Regions from separate parts of the Halomonas sp. DP5Y7-2 genome, predicted to be linked through region 2. Evidence: predicted binding sites of a transcription regulator. Region 2 holds the regulator's gene; the other holds the start of a gene.
The links. The regulator sigma-54, encoded in region 2, starts transcription at its own class of promoters, with help from an activator protein. The targets are predictions, from matches to a motif close to TGGCACNNNNNTTGCTNT.

Region 1 (6,113 bases), on a different contig from region 2:
CAGGCTTGTCGGCAAAATAGCGTTGTACGCTGTCGGCGCCGGGATCATCCCATTCGACATGCTTGTGCATTCGCGTGGCTCCTCGTTCGCGAAAGATGATGTTCTGTCCTTAGCATAGACCTGTCGGGGCAGGGTCGCCGACGGACCCCTTACTCCGAAGCCATACTCCTGTGGCAGCTTATGGGCGGAGAAGTTCCTTTATCAAGCCCAGGCTGATAAATGCTCCATGGGGGGCGAGTCGGCCAATATGGCGGATGTCCCGCTACAAACGACGATGCCCGCCAGAAGGCGGGCATCGAGGCAACGGAAAGCGGCGCGATTACTTCTTGCTGGCGCGCTTGCGTTCGTTTTCTGTCAGGAACTTCTTGCGCAGACGGATATGGTTCGGGGTGATCTCGACCAGCTCGTCGTCATCGAGGAATTCGATGGCCTGTTCCAGGGTGAAGCGCACCGGCGGAGTCAGCACGATGTTCTCGTCGTTACCGGAGGCGCGCATGTTATCAAGCTTCTTGCCCTTGGTCGGGTTTACCACCATGTCGTTGGCACGGTTGTTGATGCCGACCAGCATGCCCTCATAGACCTCCGTGCCGTGGTCGATGATCAGCTTGCCGCGCTCCTGCAGCGCATACAGGGCGTAGGCGAGGGCCTTGCCCGGTACCATGGACACCAGCACGCCGTTGCGACGCTCGATGGAGGCGTCGGGCTTGAGCGGGCCGTAATGATCGAAGCGGCTGGTCAGGATGCCGGTGCCTGACGTCAGGGTCAGGAATTGACCGCGGAAACCGATCAAGCCGCGCGCCGGAATGATGAAGTCAAGGCGCACGCGGCCCTTGCCATCCGGATTCATGTTCTTGAGCTCGCCCTTGCGGTAGCCGAGCTCTTCCATGATGGCGCCCTGATGCTGCTCTTCGCAGTCGATGATGACTTCTTCGTAGGGCTCCTGCTTTTCGCCATCGATCTCGCGGATGATGACTTCAGGACGACCGACGGCCAGCTCGAAGCCTTCGCGACGCATGCTCTCGATCAGCACCGACAGGTGCAGCTCGCCGCGACCGGAAACGATGAACTTCTCCGGTGATTCACCCTGCTCGACGCGCAGCGCGACGTTGTGGATCAGCTCCTGGTCCAGGCGATCCTTGATGTTGCGGCTGGTGACGAACTTGCCGTCCTTGCCGGCAAACGGTGAGTCGTTGACCTGGAAGGTCATGGAGACCGTCGGCTCGTCGACCGTCAGGGCCGGCAGTGCCTCGACCGCAGCCGCGTCACAGATGGTGTCGGAGATGGCCAGTTCGTCGATACCGGTGATGCAGACGATGTCGCCGGCGGTGGCCTGCTCGGTCTGGACACGCTCAAGGCCCAGGTGAGTCATGACCTGGCCAATCTTGCCCTTGCGGGTCTGGCCTTCCTTGTTGATCACCACGACCTGCTGGTTCGGTGACATGGCGCCGCGAGTGATGCGACCAAGGCCGATGACGCCGACGTAGCTGGAGTAGTCGAGGGCCGAAATCTGCATCTGCAGCGGGCCATCGAGTTCAACCTTGGGCGGCTCGACGATGTTGACGATGGACTGGAACATCGGCGTCATGTCCTCGGCCAGCTGGTCCGGTTCCGGACCGGCAATGCCGTTGAGCGCCGAGCAGTAGATGATCGGGAAGTCGAGCTGCTCGTCGCTGGCACCCAGGTTGTCGAACAGATCGAAGATCTGATCGATGACCCAGTCAGGACGTGCGCCGGGGCGGTCGATCTTGTTGACGACAACGATCGGCTTCAGGCCCTGGTCGAAGGCTTTCTGGGTGACGAAGCGAGTCTGCGGCATCGGGCCGTCAACGGCATCGACCAGCAGCAGGACCGAGTCCACCATGGACATGACGCGCTCGACTTCGCCGCCGAAGTCAGCGTGTCCAGGGGTGTCCACGATGTTGATGTGGTAGTCCTGTCCCTCGGGAGAGCTCCAGCGGATCGCCGTGTTCTTGGCCAGGATCGTGATGCCACGTTCCTTTTCCTGGTCATTGGAGTCCATGATGCGCTCCTGCCCCTCGGCCTTGCGGTCCAGAGTGCCGGACTGGCTGAGCAGCTTGTCGACCAGGGTGGTTTTGCCGTGGTCGACGTGAGCGATGATGGCGATGTTGCGAAGATTCTCGATCACGACGGGATCCTGCTGGAAAAAGTGGGGCCGCATTATAGGGCCTGGGTGATGACAACGACCAGCATTGTTGCGGTCAATCTATCCGTGAATTCTCAAGATACTGAACTTTCAAGCACCTGCGTGACGCTGACTTGACGCGTTAGGCCCCATTTTCAGGCGTTTTTGCGCGAGAAGGCGACAAGAAAGGAGTGGCTTGAGGTGCCATCTCTTGTGTGTCCGCCTGTTTGAGACGGCGTTTTTCGACGCCACGGCATAACAACGTCTACACGACAACGTCTATATGACTACGTCTTTGTGACGCCTTGATGAGAGGGCTCTCCACGACGGTGTTCTATCAACATGAGTACCAGCGTCATCCAGCGGGTCGCTGAGGGGCCTGCCCCTGGCTGGCGTTTGGCAGGAGTGTACGGGGCTGCTGCATGGGAGCCGCTGCATCAGGGCCGCTGCATCAGGGCCGCTGCATCAGGGGCACGGCATGAGGGCCGCAGTACAGGCATGCTCAGGATGGCATGGGCCAACTACGACATAATAGCCGTTGCTCGGCGGCTGCTGAGTAGGCTACCCCTCAGGCGCGCTGCACCAGCGCATTGGCCCGACAGGCCTTGAGCCGCGTGGCCAGGTCTTCTACGGCGCTCAGGTCCAGCGATGGATCAAAGCCTCCCAGGCGCTCGAACCAGTTGCGCTCTACGCCAAGTGCCCGTGTGGGCGTCTGTCGCAGAAGTTGGAACAGGGCCAGCGGACAAGGCCGAGATGGCCTGACCATGGGGCGTGATTCGTCGGCAGCCGCGGCCATCATGCGTTCTACCCAGGCTGAGTCCAGTGGGCCCAGGCAGAAGCCGAGCATTCGCCCATTGCAGTGAGAGGCTGCCAGGTTGAAGCGTCTCCCCATCGGCGCCGGACGGACGCGCACCAGCCGATAGTCTTTCGCGTGCTCGCCGAGCTGTTCAGAGGTGATGCCACCATCGTCGATGACTATGATCTCGCTGCGCCCCTGGAACAGGGCAATCTGCTGGCGTGCCTGCGTCAGCCGACAGGACAAATCCTTGCCGGTCAGGCGGGCATCGATGATCAGGCTGATATTCACGACGACACTCCGAGGCGGGTGACGCCGACCCTGACGGGAGGGCCGGCGACAAACGTAAGGAAGTGTATCCGCGCGTTGCAGAAGGTTCCAGCGACCCCTTACCCCTAGCGATCGCCTCGGCAGACTTCAGCGTCGAGATGGTTGAGGGTTATCTTGGTGCATAAAAGTTTCTGGCGCTTCATTTTGGTGCACAAGTGGGTCTTTGACGCGATGGCCGTGAGCCAATGCGCTATGCTGGAGCAGCAGTGGCGAGAACTTAAAATCGATGAAAAACATTGGGTTGAGATTTTTTTGATCAATGCTGGTGCAATGATGGCACGCAACCTGCATTGTTTCTGACAGTGTCATCGTGTCGAGCACGTCACCATGGGAACTGTCCCGGGAGCGTGCTACAAAGGATCCCGGTACCCCTTTTGCTCCCTGGATCATCCCCCAATTCGAAGTCGGTGACATGGGATTGGTGCCGTCGCCCCAATGCTCGAGTCACGAACAAGTTTCACTCTGGAGGACCACATGTCAGACAAGACTCTCGCCCTGATCAACGAACATGACGTCAAGTGGGTTGACCTGCGTTTCACCGACACCCGCGGCAAGGAACAGCACGTCACTATTCCGGCCTCCGAGGTCGACGAGGAATTCTTCGAGAACGGCCAGATGTTCGATGGCTCCTCCATCAACGGCTGGAAGGGCATCAACGAGTCCGACATGATTCTGCGTCCGGAAGACGGCACCGGCTTCCTCGACCCCTTCACCGAAGACGCGACCCTGATTCTGCGTTGCGACATCATCGAGCCGGCTACCATGCAGGGCTACGAGCGCGACCCGCGTTCCATCGCCAAGCGCGCTGAGGCCTACCTGCAGTCTTCCGGCCTGGGTGATACTGCATTCTTCGGCCCCGAGCCCGAGTTCTTCATCTTTGATGAAGTGCATTGGAAGGCCGACATCGAAGGTGCGATGTACAAGATTTCCTCCGAAGAGGGTGCCTGGTCAACGGACCGCGCCGTCGAAGGCGGCAACCTGGGCCACCGTCCTCGGGTCAAGGGCGGCTACTTCCCGGTTCCCCCGGTGGACAGCTTCCATGACATGCGCGGCGCCATGTGTAACACCCTGGAAGCCATCGGCCAGAAGGTCGAGGTGCACCACCATGAGGTGTCCAACGCCGGCCAGAACGAAATTGGCGTAGCCTTCAACACCCTGGTCAAGAAGGCCGACGAAGTTCAGGAAATGAAGTACGTGATCCACAATGTGGCCCACGCCTACGGCAAGACCGCCACCTTCATGCCGAAGCCCCTGGTCGGCGATAACGGCAGCGGCATGCACGTGCACCAGTCCTTCTGGAAGGACGGTCAGAACCAGTTTGCTGGCGACCAGTACGCTGGCCTGTCTGAAATGGCGCTGTTCTACATCGGCGGCATCATCAAGCACGCACGTGCGCTGAACGCCTTCACCAACGCTTCTACCAACTCGTACAAGCGTCTGGTGCCGGGCTTCGAAGCACCGGTCATGCTGGCCTACAGTGCCCGTAACCGCTCTGCGTCGATCCGTATTCCGTACACCGCCAGCCCCAAGGGCAAGCGTGTTGAGGCGCGTTTCCCTGACCCGACCGCCAACCCCTACCTGTGCTTCGCGGCCATGCTGATGGCGGGTATCGATGGCATCAAGAACAAGATCCATCCTGGCGATGCCATGGACAAGAACCTCTACGACCTGCCGCCGGAAGAAGGCAAGTCCATTCCGACCGTGGCGGAAAGCCTCGACCAGGCGCTGGCGGCTCTCGACGAAGACCGCAGCTTCCTGACCGAAGGTGGTGTCTTCACCGACGACATGATCGATGCCTACATCGAGCTCAAGAACGAAGACGTGGAGCGCCTGCGCATGACCACGCACCCGATCGAGTTCGACATGTACTACAGCTGCTGATCCAGCGACGACGACACCGCGTCGTATATCGGCCCCGCCTTGAGCGGGGCCGATTTTTTTTGGCCTGGCCTTGCCCTCGAGCAAGCGATGCCCTTGGCCTGGCAGGACAGGCATCGCATGCTTGCCAGGACACCCCCATCAAGGAGCCACCGTGAAGCTACCACCGCGCTGCCGGCAGGCCATGTCGCCACAGCCGTCGGGCCGCCTGCCGGCTCGGCGATGCCGGTTGGAGCTGATGTGGCTGGGGTGGATATGGCGGGAGCGGATATGGCTTTGGCGAGTATCGAGAGGCCTGCTGCTGACGATACTGCTGCTGTATGGCTCCCAGGGGAGTGCCGCCGATGCCCTCTATCGTCGCGTCGAACGTCATGGCGGCGTCACCTATAGCGATCGGCCGCTGGAAGGTGGAGAGCGCTTCGTGCCAGGGGCGCTCTCCCATGTGCCGAGTGCTCCTCTGCCCCCGGCACTGTCCCAGCTGCCGGGGGATATCAGCGCTGCTGCGCCGGGCTACCTGGCACGGGAGGTGCTGGCCATTGCCCGTCCGGCATCTGGCAGCGTGCTGCCCAGCGGCGCTGGCGGCAGCCTCGAGGTCGCGGCGGCCGTCAGCCCGCCTCTTGACGCCGGTTATGTGCTGGGGCTTGAGGTCGATGGCGTGCTGGTGACGACGGGGGATTCTCCACTGACCCTGACTCAGCTCGAGCGGGGAGAGCACCGCATCGTCCTGGTCGTGATCGACCCTGATCGCAAGGTTCGCCAGCGCAGCGACGCTGTCGTGCTGCACGTGCAGCGAGCCCGCGTTGCGGTGCCCGCGACTTCCCGCCATGGGCCGTCATCGTAGATAGCGAATGCTCGCTGTCTCCCTTGTTCCCGTTCCCCCCGGTCCCCCTGTCCCCCTGGCAGCTCAGACATCTGGCCAGAGTCACGTCGGTCCCGGGTGGCGCGCTGGCGTGGCCCCAATCCCAT
Region 2 (6,113 bases):
TGTCGGTATGCAGGCCTCGACAGTGAATGCGGTCACGATACAGCGCTTCCAGGATGTCCAGGTAGCGCTCCTGCAAGGCGGGATCATCGAGTACCAGCTGTTTCAGCGCCACACCATGGACGTTGGCGGTGACCAGACGGTAGCGCTGAGCGTCAAGAATGGTGGGCGTGTCGATTCCCAGGCGCTCCAGGCGACGGGCTACGTAGCGAAAGTTGTGTCCCGGGTAGCGGCGAATGCCCAGGCGGTAGCGCCAGCGATCGCTCGCCTTGGGTGTGAAGGTCTTGATAAAGGCATCCTGGTCCGGGTCGTAGTGGACCTCGGTGTACTTGCCAGTCTGGATAAGCTGCATGATGTCCTTTGAAGCGAGGCGAAATCGGAGGGTAGGGCAGGGTCAGCGTAGTGGCCGAGGGCCTTAGGCGTCTTCGTCGAAGCGTGCGACGAACAAGGCCTCAAGGGCGTCGAGCACCGCATCGGCGTCGGGACCTTCTGCTTCCAGGGTCAGCACGGTGCCGCAGGGGGCTGCCAGCATCAGCAGGGACATGATGTTGGCGGCATCCCCACAGCGCTGACCGTGGTGCACGGTCACGGAGGCGTCGAACGCCTGACAGCAGGTGACCAGGCGAGTGGCCGCCCGAGCGTGCAGCCCGCGGCGGTTGGTAAGGGTCAGTTCGCGTCTGGCCACGCTCATTGTGCCCCGCTGTCCAGACGACGTTGCTGGCCAAGCTCGCGGTGGCGCAGGCGTATTCTCGGGTGGTCATCGACCAGCGCCGCGGCGATGCTCTCGGCCAGATAGACCGAGCGATGCTGACCCCCGGTGCAGCCTACGGCCACCGTCAGATAACTGCGCTGGCTGGCCTGATAGCGTGGCAGCCAGTTGCGCACCCAGGTCAGGATGTCGCGCTTCATGTCGGCGACGTCTTGATAGTGCTCAAGGAAGGTGATCACGCTTTGATCGCAGCCGTTGGCATCCCGCAGCGATGGTTCCCAGTAGGGGTTAGGCAGGCAGCGTGCATCGAACACGATGTCGGCGTCGGGGGGCACGCCACGCTTGAAGCCAAAGGACTCGATGGTCAGGCTCAGCTGGCCGCTGCGATGATCGGCCACCTGCTCGGCGATGCGTGAACGCAGCTCATGTACGGACAGGCGGGAGCTGTCGATGATCAGATCTGCCAGGTCGCGAATGCCAGACAACGCCTTCTGCTCGGACTCGATGGCCTCGGCCAGGGTCATGTCGGTATTGCGGGTCAGCGGGTGGCGGCGTCGAGTATGGGAGTAGCGTTCCAGCAGAATCCGCGCGTCGCTGGTGAGATAGACGACCTGACAGTCGATGGGACCTTGCTTCAGCCCCGTCAGCTGCGCGGGAAAACGCTCCAGCGCCTCGGGCAGATTGCGCGCATCGACACTGACGGCAATGCGCTGTGAATGTCCATTCTCCAGCTCTTCGACCAGTGACCCCAGCAGCGTCGCTGGCAAGTTGTCGATGGCATAGAAGCCCAGGTCTTCGAGAGCCTGAAGCGCCACGGACTTTCCCGAGCCAGAGCGACCACTGATGATCACGAGCTGCATGTCCTGTCTCCTTGGCAGGGGGCGATAAGAGGGCAGTTGGTGTCAACCGCGCGGTGACGGCCAGATCACGCTCGATCAGAGCGTACTATCTAGCTAGATGGTGATCAGCTAGATGGTAATCAGCTAGAGGTTAATCAGCGAGGCGCCATTCCTTCAAGGCGCCAGGCAAGGCGTGCGCCATCAAGACATAGGATCAAGGCGCTTTCGCTGCGTGCCGTCAGCTCGTGGCGTCGCCCGGGGCTTGCTGGCGAATCGCTTCCTGCAAGCGCTCGTGCAGCTCGCGCTGGGACGTCGCGTGGCGCAGACGATGTCGGGTATCGGCGTCATTCATGACCCCGGCCACCTGGCCCAGCAGGGCTAGGTGAGCATCATCCGCTTCTTCAGGCACCAGCAAGACAAATACCAGGTCCACCGGTTCGCCGTCGATGGCGTCGAAATCAATCGGCTCTGCCAGCTTGAGAAAGCCAGAGATAGGGGCCTTGCAGTGAGGGTTGCGAGCATGCGGAATGGCCACGCCATTGCCGATGCCGGTGCTACCCAGACGTTCGCGGCCGATCAGGCGACTGAAGACTTCCTGGCTATCCAGGCTTGGTGTGTTCTGCGCAATGAAGGTGCTGAAAAATTCCAGCACCCTCTTCTTGCTGCCCCCCGGGACGTCAAATAGCGTGCGCTCGGGGGGGAGAATGGCATCCAATGTCATGAGAGGTCAGCGAATTCCGGCGCCTTGGGCGCGGGCTTGGGATTTTTCCTTGTGCTTGACGAGCTGGCGGTCCAGCTTGTCGGCAAGGGCGTCGATGGCGGCGTACATGTCGCCGTCCTGGGCTTCTGCATGCAGGTCTGCACCGGCAGCGTGAAGCGTACAGGCAGCCTGTTGGCGCTCCTTCTCCACCGAGAGGGTGACCTGCACATTGGTGATGTTGTCGTAATGGCGCTCCACACGGGCGAGCTTCTCTTGTACGTAGTCACGCAGGGGATCGGTCAATTCGACGTGGTGGCCGGTAATGTTGACTTGCATGACAAGGCTCCTTGCTCTTGCGGGTGGTAGCTCGATTGTAACCCTTTTTCCGATCCTGCAAACCCCCCTGCTTCTACGCATTAAGACGCAGATGTCGTGCGATATTTCAAGCGCTTGCGCTTTTCATGCAACTGCGCTACGCACTCTGCTCGCCGCCTGTCTCGAGCCTTCTGACCGGGCTCAGCGCAGGCGCTTGCGCTCGCTCGAAGAGGGAATATTCATCGCTTCTCGATACTTGGCGACGGTGCGTCGGGCGACGTTGACACCGTCTTCGGCGAGCAGCTCCACCAATTTGCTGTCAGACAGCGGTTTGCGAGGCGGCTCCTGCTGGATCAGCGACTTGATCATGGCGCGTATGGCAGTGCTGGAATGGGCATCCCCATCCTGGCCCACCTGGCTGGAAAAGAAATACTTGAGCTCGAACACTCCCCGTGGCGTATGCACGAATTTCTGGGTCGTCACCCGTGAGATGGTCGATTCGTGCATCTCCACCTTGGCCGCAATGTCTGCCAACACCAGTGGTTTCATGGCGGCTTCACCCTGCTCGAGGAAGTCGAGCTGCCGCTCCATGATTTCGCGTCCGACCCTCAACAGGGTGTCGTTGCGGCTTGCCAGGCTCTTGATCAGCCAGCGCGCCTCCTGCAAGTGGTCCTTCAGAAACTGGTTGTCCTGGCTCTTGTCGGCCCGTCGGATCAACGCCGCATAGTCGGGTTGAATGCGCAGGCGTGGCATCGCCTCAGGGTTCAGCTCGACGCGCCAGCCTTCTTCGGTGTGGCGGACCACCAGATCGGGAATGACATAGTCGTTGTCGCTGTCGCCGTACTGGCTGCCAGGCCTAGGGTCGAGGCCACGGATCAGTTCGATGACATCGTCCAGCTGCTCTTCGGTCAGGCTCAGGCGGCGCTTCAGCAGACGGCGATCACCGCTGGCCAGCGCCTCGAGAAACTGGCGTACCAGTCTTCCCGCCTGGGGCAGAAGGGGGGTGTCACGGGGCAGGCTGTCCAGTTGCAGCTGCAGGCATTCGCGCAAATCTCGGGCAAATACACCGGTAGGTTCGAATTGCTGCAGCCTGGCCAGCACCGACGCCACGTCCTGCAGGGGCGGGGCAGCAGCGTCGTCATCGGCCAGGCCCTGGGCGATATCGTCAAGGTGTCCTACCAGGTAGCCATCGCCGTTGACCGCGTCAATCAGGCACTCTGCGATGCGCCTGTCATTATCATTGAGGTCCAGCAGGGCCAGCTGCCAGCTAAGGTGGCCATGCAGGGATTGCCCGCTGGCCTGGCGCTCGAAGTCAGGCGCCTCGGCGCTGCCGGCCGGGGCGGTGCCAAGGTCTTGATAGGTATCGGACCAGTCGCTGTCGACCGTTAGCTCGGAGGGGATCTCGTCGGCCCAGTCGTCGTCCTTGCTGTCCTTGACCTGCAGCTCGCCGAATTCATCCTCCAGCTCGAGCATCGGGTTGGCCTCGAGCGCCTGCTGGACTTCCTGGCGCAGGTCCAGCGTGGAAAGCTGGAGCAGGCCAATTGCCTGTTGCAGCTGAGGGGTCATGGTCAGCTGGGTGCCGATCTTCAGCTGCAGTGACGCCTTGAGGGCCATGATGTGACTTCCGTTCGTGGAGCTGAAAAGCCTTACCCTAACGGCGGGTCAGGTACCATGCAAGCTTCTTGCCAACTTGTGGGCAGGGGGTGGCGCGCAGGGCTTGCAGTGCCCCGCATGCGTGTCAGTGCAAGGTCGAGCGGGCGCCATGAAGACCCTGCCAACATAGCGGCCCGGCAGCGCCCATGGTGGTTAAAGGCGAAAGTTTTCGCCGAGATAGACTTCCTTGACGCGCTGGTTGGCAAGGATCGACTCGGCACTGCCTTCGGCGATGATCTGGCCGTCGCCGACAATGTAGGCGCGGTCACAGATGTCCAGCGTCTCGCGCACGTTGTGGTCGGTGATCAAGACGCCGATGTCACGAGCCTTGAGCTGGCGAATGATCGACTTGATCTCGCCAACGGAGATCGGATCCACCCCGGCAAAGGGTTCGTCGAGCAGAATGAAGGCGGGTTCTGTGGCCAGGGCTCGGGCGATCTCGACCCGACGTCTTTCCCCGCCGGACAGGCTCATGCCCGGGTTGTCGCGAATGTGGCTGACATGGAAGTCTTCGAGCAGTTGCTCAAGGCGCGCCTGGCGACCTTCCCGGTCGAGGTCCTTGCGGGTCTCGAGGATCGCCATGATGTTGTCGGCTACGGACAGCTTGCGGAAGATGGAGGCTTCCTGTGGCAGGTAGCCAATACCCGCCAGTGCCCGCTGGTGCATGGCCGCGCGGCTCAGGTCGTCATCGTCGATGCTGATGGTGCCAGCATCCGCCCTGACCAGTCCGACGATCATGTAGAAGGAGGTGGTCTTGCCTGCGCCGTTGGGGCCCAATAGGCCCACGATGCTGCCCTGTTCGATGGACAGGCTGATGTCCTGGACGACGCGGCGCTTCTTGTAGCTCTTGGCCAGATGGCGAGCGTGGAGAGTCTTCATCAGTTTCCTTGGCTTTCCGGCTCGAGGGTCATGCGAATGCGCTGCTGGCCGTCGACACCCTGTGCGCTGGAGCGAGCCTGGACGACGCGGCGATCCAGAAAGTACTCCAGGTAGGCGCCGTCGAAGGTGTCATTGGCCTTGTGCAATTCCGCCTGGTCGATGAGTTCCATGCGGCGCTCGGCAACATGGTAGACCACCTTCTTGCCCCAGCCCTTGACCACCGGCTCTTCCGGCGAAGGCTGCTGCTCCAGATAGGCACGGGAGCCAGTCGCCGTGGCGCGGGATAGCTGACCCTGGTCGTTGCGCTGAATTTCCACACGCTCACCGGTCAGCAGCATGCTGCCCTGCTGAATACGCACATCGCCGGTATATACCGCTGTGCCTGCGCGGTCATCCAGGTCCAGTTGGTCGGCCTCTACCTGAATGGGGGCGCTGCGGTCGCTTTCCAGCGCCAGGGTGACGGTGCTGGTGGCGACGCTCGTCAGGCCCAGGGCCAGGGCGAGCAGTAGCGCGGGACGGGGACGCATCATGGAAGTGACTCCTTGTTAGGGCTCGGGCTGAGTGTGGCTCTGGCTTATTGAGGCTCTGGCGGATGATAGCCGGTGACATTGTCGGTCAGACGGGCGGTATTGTCATGGATCCAGGCATCGAAGCGCTCGCCTCGCATTTCCTGGGGGGGCTGGCGCAATACCGCAGGCGTCTCACTCCAGGCGTGGCCTGAATCGCTGTCATAGACCAGTACCTCGGTATCCAGCTGCCAGCGCTCGGCAGGGGCCTCAAGGTGGGCATCTCCGGTCAGTGTCAGAGGGTTGCCGTCCGGGCCAAGTTCGCCGTCGGTGGCAGTGGCGATCCACAGGCGGCCACTGTCATCGACAAGCTCCATGTCAGGTTGGTCGACGCGGGTGATGTCATCCAGCGGGGTGTGCACCAGACGTGGGGTCGTGATGCGTTGATGGGGCGCACCCTCGGTGTCGAAGCGCGTCAGGGTGGCATCGATCAGGTAGTAGTCCGGCTCGCCGGC

Region 1: a site for sigma-54 is predicted at 3,544-3,561, ahead of glnA (glutamate--ammonia ligase). Genes of this name have one in related genera too.

The regions. Positions count from the first base shown of each region.
Region 1 covers NZ_JAHVHY010000003.1:43,504-49,616, reverse strand. Annotated here, with positions in the region: gene KUW18_RS03845 (hypothetical protein) at 1-70, opposite strand, end outside; gene typA (translational GTPase TypA) at 320-2,146, opposite strand; gene KUW18_RS03835 (glycosyltransferase family 2 protein) at 2,712-3,230, opposite strand; gene glnA (glutamate--ammonia ligase) at 3,744-5,150, shown strand; gene KUW18_RS03825 (hypothetical protein) at 5,302-5,988, shown strand.
Region 2 covers NZ_JAHVHY010000006.1:116,313-122,425, forward strand. Annotated here, with positions in the region: gene KUW18_RS12680 (hypothetical protein) at 1-349, opposite strand, end outside; gene KUW18_RS12685 (HPr family phosphocarrier protein) at 413-682, opposite strand; gene rapZ (RNase adapter RapZ) at 685-1,566, opposite strand; gene ptsN (PTS IIA-like nitrogen regulatory protein PtsN) at 1,784-2,266, opposite strand; gene hpf (ribosome hibernation-promoting factor, HPF/YfiA family) at 2,273-2,581, opposite strand; gene KUW18_RS12705 (RNA polymerase factor sigma-54) at 2,762-4,174, opposite strand; gene lptB (LPS export ABC transporter ATP-binding protein) at 4,367-5,092, opposite strand; gene lptA (lipopolysaccharide transport periplasmic protein LptA) at 5,092-5,622, opposite strand; gene lptC (LPS export ABC transporter periplasmic protein LptC) at 5,667-6,113, opposite strand, start outside.